2 regions of the Photobacterium swingsii genome follow, and region 2 is predicted to be linked to the other one. Evidence: predicted binding sites of a transcription regulator. Region 2 holds the regulator's gene; the other holds the start of a gene.
What was found. The regulator MetJ, encoded in region 2, represses methionine synthesis genes. The targets are predictions, from matches to a motif close to TTAGACNTNTANANGTCTAA.

Region 1: metE (5-methyltetrahydropteroyltriglutamate--homocysteine S-methyltransferase) is a predicted target of MetJ. The motif match lies at 2,513-2,532, and genes of this name have one in related genera.

Annotation. Positions count from the first base shown of each region.
Region 1 is NZ_AP024852.1:2,444,126-2,448,556, forward strand. Features, by position in the region: gene metE (5-methyltetrahydropteroyltriglutamate--homocysteine S-methyltransferase) at 172-2,499, opposite strand; gene metR (HTH-type transcriptional regulator MetR) at 2,733-3,644, shown strand; gene OCU77_RS11195 (DUF4250 domain-containing protein) at 3,731-3,919, opposite strand; gene OCU77_RS11200 (PEP-CTERM sorting domain-containing protein) at 4,139-4,431, shown strand, end outside.
Region 2 is NZ_AP024852.1:224,181-228,611, reverse strand. Features, by position in the region: gene OCU77_RS01065 (bifunctional aspartate kinase/homoserine dehydrogenase II) at 1-715, opposite strand, end outside; gene OCU77_RS01060 (O-succinylhomoserine (thiol)-lyase) at 716-1,882, opposite strand; gene metJ (met regulon transcriptional regulator MetJ) at 2,153-2,470, shown strand; gene OCU77_RS01050 (hypothetical protein) at 2,653-3,816, opposite strand; gene OCU77_RS01045 (cation-translocating P-type ATPase) at 3,885-4,431, opposite strand, start outside.

The DNA.
Region 1 (4,431 bases), 1.6 Mb from region 2:
TATTCATTTATCTTTCCATTGTTAGAACAAAAAAAATGTATTACCAGTCCCATGTTTCTGTTTTTTGCTATCACTAGCACTTTTCTTTTACTAATAAATAAAAAAGACGCACAATAAGTGCGTCTTTTAAACTTAAGGCCACGATAGTAAATAACCTTTATAATCGCGGAGTTAAACCGCTTTTGCTTGCCATTGTTTCCGTAAGGTTTTAGCAGCTGTTACTAGATTTTTCAGTGCAGCTTCTGTCTCTTCCCAGTTACGAGTTTTCAAGCCACAGTCTGGGTTAATCCATAAGCGTTCTGCAGGGATCAGTCCTTCAGCCTTTTCAACTAAGTGAATAATTTGCTCAACTGATGGGATATTTGGTGAGTGAATATCGTAAACACCAGGACCAATTTCATTTGGATAAGCAAACTCTTCAAATGCTTTTAACAATTCCATGTCTGAACGCGATGTTTCAATCGTAATCACATCCGCATCTAGCGCAGCAACAGACTGAATAATGTGGTTAAATTCGCTATAACACATGTGCGTATGAATTTGCGTCTCAGGTTCAGCACTAGCCGCTGAAATCTTGAAAGCATTCACTGCCCAGTCTAGATATGTTTGCCACTGGCTCGCTTTCAGTGGTAGACCTTCACGTATCGCTGGCTCATCTATTTGAATAATATTAATTCCAGCTTGTTGAAGATCGGACACCTCATCACGCAACGCTAAGGCAATCTGATTGGCAATTTGTTCACGGGTGAGATCTTCACGTGGGAAAGTCCAACCTAAAATAGTGACAGGGCCTGTCAGCATGCCTTTTACTGGCTTCTCGGTTAACGATTGTGCATACGTTGCCCAGTCAACTGTCATTGGTTGTGCTCGATAAATATCTGACACTATTACTGCAGGTTTAACACAGCGAGAACCGTAGCTTTGTACCCAACCAAAGCGGGTTACAGCAAACCCTTCGAGCAATTCTGCAAAGTATTCCACCATGTCGTTACGTTCAGCTTCACCATGGACGAAGACATCGAGATCCAACGCTTCTTGACGCGCTATCGCATCAGCAATATGTCCTTTCAATGCAGTATTATAATCCGCCTCTGTCAGTCGCCCTGCTTTGAAATCTCGACGCTGTGTACGAATTTCATTAGTTTGTGGGAACGAACCAATCGTCGTCGTCGGCAATAGCGGTAATCCCAAAGCTTTACGCTGCTGGCGAGCACGTTCACTATACGGCGCTTTGCGCTCAGCCAACGCTGCGGTAATTGCATTTGTGCGTTGACGAACATCTGCATTGTTTACGCGCTCGCTGGTTACACGGGCTTTAATCGGTGCGCTATATTTATCACATTCAGCTTTTGCAATGGCATCACCATCAAGTGCATGTGCAAGCAAGGTGACTTCACGGCATTTTTGTTTAGCGAATGACAGCCACTGACGGACCTCAGGTTCAATCTCGGTTTCTAAATCCAAATCAATTGGGCTATGCAGTAAAGAACAGGAGCTGGCCACCCATAGGCGCTCACCTAATGCTGCTTTAACAGGTGCTAAGCGCTCAAGTTGCGCTGATAAATCGGCACGCCATACATTACGACCATTGACGACACCAGCTGATAGCACCCAAGAGGATGGAAGCTTTGCCACCACATCGTTCAACTGTTCAGGCGATGCTGATAAATCTAGATGCAGACCATCAATATTCAGTTCAACAATTTTATCCAGATGGTGCGTAATATTGTCGAAGTAGGTTGTTAGCAGTAATTTGGTATCACCTTTTAAAACTTGGTAAGCCAATTTAAATGAATCGGACCATGCTTTAGGTAATTCAAGTGCCAACACAGGTTCATCAATTTGTACCCACTCGACGCCAAGCCCTGATAGCTTATTGAGGATTTGTTGGTACGCTGTGAGCAAACGCGGCAATAAAGATAAACGATCAAAACCTTCTTCTTTTTCTTTACCTAGCCATAAGTAAGAGACAGGGCCTAGCAGAACAGGCTTTACATCGTGACCCGCTTTTTTCGCTTCAGCCACTTCTTCAAAGAGCTGTTGCCAGCTGACATTGAATTCATCCTCCTTGGTAAACTCAGGCACAATATAGTGGTAATTCGTATTAAACCACTTTGTCATATCTGATGCGGCACACGCACAGCCCGTTGGTGCTTTACCACGTCCCACACGGAACAGGGTATCTAAATCGGGGAAGCCATTATTATGGCGCTGTGGAATATGACCTAAAAGCATGCTAGTACCTAGCACATGATCATACCAAGCAAAGTCACCCACGGTTACATAATCCAAGCCAGCACCCACTTGGTCACTCCAGTGGCGATGACGCAGTAAGCTACCAACTTCTTTTAATTCATTCTGATCAATCTCACCACGCCAATACTTTTCAAGTGCAAATTTCAATTCACGCTGAGAGCCAATACGAGGGTAACCAAGAATGTGCGTTACTGTTTTTGCTGCATCTTTTGCTGCTGGCGTTACTGTTGAGTTCGTTGTCATTATTCTAATTCCTTCAGAAGTCTGGATATCTAAACAATGCCGTACCCACTCAATTTCGACAATCTCGAATCACTCACATTCAAATTGAATAAAATTCATAATCAACCACAAGCATAATGCAATGCATTCATATTGAGCCGCACCATATATAGCCATCTGGATGTTTACACTTCTATAAAATACAGTTACATTGAATTTGATTAATTTATTCAAACGGATATTGAAGAAAGCTAATGATCGAGATAAAGCATCTCCGCACCCTATCGGTGTTACGCGATACAGGCTCGTTAACTGCGACCGCGAATACGCTTTGCTTAACGCAATCGGCTCTGTCACATCAGCTGAAAGATTTAGAACAACGCTTAGGCGGACAACTTTTTTTGCGTAAAACTCGTCCTGTTCGCTTCACCCCTGAAGGCGATATTCTGTTAAAGCTGGCTGATGAAATATTTCCTCGTATTACCAAGGCTGAACACGCTCTCGCCAATTTAAAAGAAGATGCCCATGGCCGATTACACATGGCAATTGACTGCCATTCTTGTTTTCAATGGCTCATGCCCGCGTTGAAGGAATACCAGATCCATTGGCCTTCAGTATCACTGGACTTTTCCTCCGGATTTGGCTTCGAGCCCATACCTGCGTTAACCAGTGGCGAATTAGACTTGGTGATTACGTCAGATATCCAGCCTCGTAACGAAGTGCACTACGAGCCCCTGTTCGATTTTGAAATGCGCTTGGTCGTTTCGCCACAATCGCCATTAGCCGATAAAGATTTTATCGAACCAGAAGACATTCTTGACCAAACCATGCTGAGCTACCCTGTTCAAAAAAATCGACTGGATGTGGTGAGACACTTTCTACAACCAGCCAATATAGAACCGAAGAGATGGAAACAAGCAGATAATACCCTGATGTTGGTACAGATGGTGTCGGCAGATCTCGGGGTCGCTGCGTTGCCTAACTGGGCGATTCATGATTTTTCACGGCAGGGATTGATCGTCAGTAAACCGTTAGGCAAGGGATTATGGCGACGCTTGTATGCGGCTATTCGCGCATCAGAAAACCAACGCCATTACTTGCAGGCTTTTTTTGCGACAGCCAGACAGCAGTGCCAGACGCATTTAGAAGGAATAAAAGCTGCGTAATCAACAATAAAGCCTCTACTGTTCTTCTGTTTACTTAACACAAGAACAAGAGAGGCTTTTGCCCATTATCTTCATTAGCGCTTTAACTATTTAAACTGATTATTAATCGGATCGTATTGAAAACCCAACTCCGCCATTTTTTCCATCAGTTCATCGTTATCGAGTTCATAACGGCTTAGTAACTCATCAACTGAGTTGCATTCTAAGCGCAGTTTTTCGTTCACAATGCCAAGCACTATGTGCCCATCCAGCTTGAGCAGATTATTAATTTCCATACTTCCTCCACCCCTTGTCTCAGAATCAAACTCACTTTAAGGGTAGTGAGTTTTAAATGGTTCGCCAAATAAAGCAGAGGCTCAACTGTCAGCATATCTTACACCGCTAGATGCTCAGCTATTACAGACCAAATATAAAACGATATAAATCAAACAGATAAATTAATGGCACACTACATGCTTAGTTTATATCAATATCAATTATTAAAGGTAAGACTGATGAATTTATTCACTAAATTTTTATTAATAAGCTGTACTCTATTATCTAGCACAGCTCACTCTGTCACAATTACTACCTTTACTGACAGCGCCTTATGGGAAGCAGCTGTCAGTTCTTATTCCCAAGAAGATTTTGAAATGTCACCCTCTGTCACAGCATCACAAGCTGGTGATACGTTTACTTTAGATGATTTTGAAATTGTCATTGACAAAAATCACGGCTCTATAGAAATTGATTCTTCAGGTACGGGTCCAATTATTGGTGGTACCAAGAGCTTTTTTGGTGATGTTCA
Region 2 (4,431 bases):
TAACTTGGCGCGGATCGGCACTATAGACCCCTGCGACATCACTCCAAATCGTCACTCGCGCAACATCGGCCAAGGCGCCAATCACGGTTGCCGAATAATCAGAACCATTACGCCCCAATAGCACGGTTTGCCCCGTGTGGTTTTGCGCCATAAAGCCTGTGATCACAATCCGATGCTGGCTATGCTGCACCAGTTGTTGTTGCAGTAATGGCCGTGAAGCCGCGCAATCGACTTCAGGTTGTGCGGCAAGTTCAGCCCGTAAAAACTGGCGAGAATCGAGTGAACAAGCCGGTAAAGCACTCGCATTAAGCACAGCGGCAAGTAGCCGTGCAGACCACAGTTCACCGTGCCCTAACACCTTGGCACGAGTCGCCTCATCAAGGTCTAATTCACTCAATGCCGATAAGGCACTCAACTCAAGGTGAAGCTGAGTTTGCAATTCGTCAGCGGCGAGTTCAGGCAATAAATCCGTGATTAAATCTTGCTGATACTGACGTAGCTCCTGCAACACTTCATGCGCATGACGACCGTCTTTTGCCAGCAAGGCTAACCATTCTATGAGACGGTTGGTTGTTTTACCCGCCGCAGAGACCACAATCAGATCTTCGGCTGCCGAGTACTCTTGCAAAATCGTTGCAACGCGGCGATAGCACTCAGCATCTGCTAGACTACTGCCGCCAAACTTATGTAATTGACGTGCTTGTACTTGGCTCATTTATCCTACCTCGACAGCTTGCTGAAAGGCTTGTGCAAGATCGGCTACAAGATCGGTAGGATCTTCCAGCCCTACCGATAGACGCAATAATGCCGTATTGATACCCGCTTCGGCTTGCGCTTCATCTGACATCGCACGGTGTGTCATGCTCGATGGATGGGCTATCAAGCTTTCAGTTCCCCCCAAAGATTCCGCAAGCGAGAAACATTTCAGCGCTTTCACGAACACCTCAAGTTGTTGGAAACTCCCCGCCAACTCAAAACTAATCATAGAACCAAACCCTTTCTGTTGACGCTTCGCGATGTCGTGGCCTGGATGATCCGGCAAACTTGGGTGATAAATAGCCGCAACTTGGGGGTGGTTTTGTAAGAAAGCCAGCACCTGCGCCCCATTTTCTTCGTGCATCTTCATCCGTGGCACTAACGTACGTAAGCCCCTTAGGGTCAGGTATGCATCAAAAGGTGCGCCTGTTGCACCAATACAGTTAGCCCACCATGCAATGTTCTCAGCCTGCTCGGCATCAGCAGAAATCAGAATACCGCCGACGACATCAGAATGGCCATTGATGTACTTGGTCGTCGAGTGCACCACAAAATCTGCTCCTAATGCGATAGGTTGCTGCAAGACTGGTGAAAGGAAGGTGTTATCTACGGCCACCAGCGCCCCTGCGGCTTTGGCTTGCTGACACAAAGCTTCTACGTCAATCACGCGAAGTAAGGGGTTGGAGGGGGTTTCCACCCAAATAATTTTCGGTTGTCGAGCCAGCGCAGCGGCAAACGCCAGAGGATCAGATTGATCAACAAACTCAACCTTGAAGTCACCTTTGTTGGCACGGGTATTAAATAGTCGGTAAGTGCCGCCATAGCAGTCATGCGGCGCTATAATCAGATCGTCTGGGCCTAATATCGCAGAAACAAGAAGGTTAATCGCTGCCGTTCCACAACTTGTCACAACACCACCCGCACCACCTTCTAATTCTGTCAGTGCATCGGCCAACATATTGCGACTTGGGTTACCAGAGCGGGAGTAATCGAATTGCGGTACCTCACCCAGCTGTGGAAAACTGTACGTAGATGTGAGATAGATAGGTGGGACAACAGCGTGGTGCTGAGAATCGGATTCAATGCCGGTACGAACTGCAATAGTGGCAAGTTTCTTGTCACTCATATTAACCTTCCTTGTTTCGGTTTAATGCCGAATAAAATTCCTTCACCAACATTAACCATATAAAACTGGGACGTCAACACTTCTAGACGTCTATATGTCTTTGCTTATGGCGGTAAATATCGCTAAAATTCACCCAAACTTTAATTATGACTCACTGCCCTACTCGCAGTTATTTCGTATGACCCCATATTCTCTGAGGTTTTCTCAGTATAGTCATGGCATGAAATAACCTGAGCGGCGGTAAAAACAACAACGCTGAGAAGGTAAAACATGGCAGAGTGGAATGGCGAGTACATCAGTCCATACGCGGAACACGGTAAGAAAAACGAACAAGTAAAAAAAATTACGGTGTCAATTCCATTAAAAGTCTTAAAAATTCTGACTGATGAACGTACACGTCGTCAGGTAAATAACCTGCGCCATGCGACCAATAGTGAATTACTGTGCGAAGCATTTTTGCATGCTTATACCGGCCAACCGTTACCAACGGATGACGATATTCGTAAAGACCGTCCTGATGACTTACCGGCAGAAGCGAAAGCTTTGATGGATGCGATGGGAATTACTTACGAAGACATCAACGAGTAAGTTGATAACCAACAAAAAACTGACTGTGATGACAACTTTGGAATCACAGTCAGTAAATAAGGAAACACGCTACTTCGTTATCTAATTAATGGTAGCTTTTACTTTATCAGCTCTTTTACGCGGTTCGCCCTACAACCAGCGTCAAAAGAAAAATAGTAATAACGATTCCAAGTATCTTAAGTTCACGCTTTTTCATAACTCTCTCCTTGCTGTTTCTCACTCAAAATAAGTTTTCTCACCACCATGATGAACACACCGGTTAGCACTAAGTTCAGCGCCAGCGACAGCATGCTGATCGTGACAATAGGGCCACCAAAGCCATAACCTATGCTTATCATCAACACACCTGCACCTACTTCACCGCGCGGCCACATGCTGATCGACAACGCTAAACGCTCTTTCAACGTGGCTTCTTTGCGGTAACAGAACAGTGGGAACATCTTGCCGATATTGGCAATCACAGAAATGATCAACACGTGGTAAGTAATTTCAGCTAACGACATTGCTGGCATTGCCACTGTGATGCTCTCTGATGAGGAGGTTGCTACTCCCCCAAAGATTTGCGGCAAGCTCAGACCAACCAACATCATAAACACACCAGCCACAAAGCTTGATACTTGTTGATCGGCGGCGGATTCATGTTGCGATTTCATCATGCACCCCAACACGAAAGCGGGTAGCAAGACTTCGAAATGGACGCCACTGCGTAAATAAAACAACTCACACAGCAACGCAATAATGACGGAATAGCCCATCACAGCACCCGCTGACGATGGAATAGACCAAAGGTGTAAATAGCGATAACCCAGCGCTAATAAGCCAAACATTAAGACTAAAGTGACACCTAATGCAGGCTGCCAGCCCACCACTAAAATTGATAAAGGGATCATCAAGAGCACGGTATCGAGATCATCAAAGATGGCTAATACACGCGCTTTACTAAACATCCAGGTCGCCCCTAATCCCGCGGCAGCTAACATCGCAAACAGTACACCCGCAGACGTTGGCGCAGCAAAGCGGCCAATCACTAAGGTCTCTGTCCACGCGTCGACATTACTCCACATCTCTGCTGGCATAAGGACAAAAATGAAATACAGCACAACGCCAATCCACGGGAAGGTTGCCGTTGTCATTGCGACCACGTAATCCCAGCGGTATTGTTTTAAGTTGTTCTTATCAATTTCAAATTCACGACCAACATTGATCATGATGTAGGCCAGCGCTGACATGGTCAGCACCATAATGGTGGGTTGCAGTTGGCCGTAGCCGGCAATGAATGATGGTAGCAGTTGTGAGCACACTAGCCCCACCAACAGTAATGCGGAATATAGAATGATTTTTTTCACGTCATAACCTCTTGTATTACATTGCTCGTCGAAGGGTCAGCCCCCTAAAAAGAGGGCTGACAGTTGGGTTAGACGAATTTCACTTTCGTTATTTCTTTGATACCCGACAGTAAGAATGTCGGTACAGATGCCGCAATAATCACAGTCATTAGGTGACCAAACGACAGTGCTTCGGTATTAAAGATCATTTGACCTAAGCCTGTGTACATCACGCTCAGTGATAGGGTTGCAGACAAGGCTACTGCGCCTAGTAGGTACTTATTGGTGAATGGATTTTTGCGGTATAGCGTTGTAAAGCTACGCGAATCAAATAAGTGCCACAGTTGTGCAAAGATCAGCATGGCGAAAGCAACCGTCTGTGCATACTGCGCGCTATGACCCGCATTCAACGCCCAGCTAAATGCTACGTAACTCATGCCACCCAGTGCTAAACCACGGATCACTATCTTGGCGCCCAAGTTGTCACCAAAGAAGCCTTCGTTACGCTTGCGCGGTTTACGTGACATCACGTCTTTTTCTTCTGGCTCAACCCCCAATGCCAAGGCTGGTAAACCATCAGAGACCAAGTTGATCCACAAAATCATCAGTGGTGTCAGCGGCAAGATAGTCTCTGGC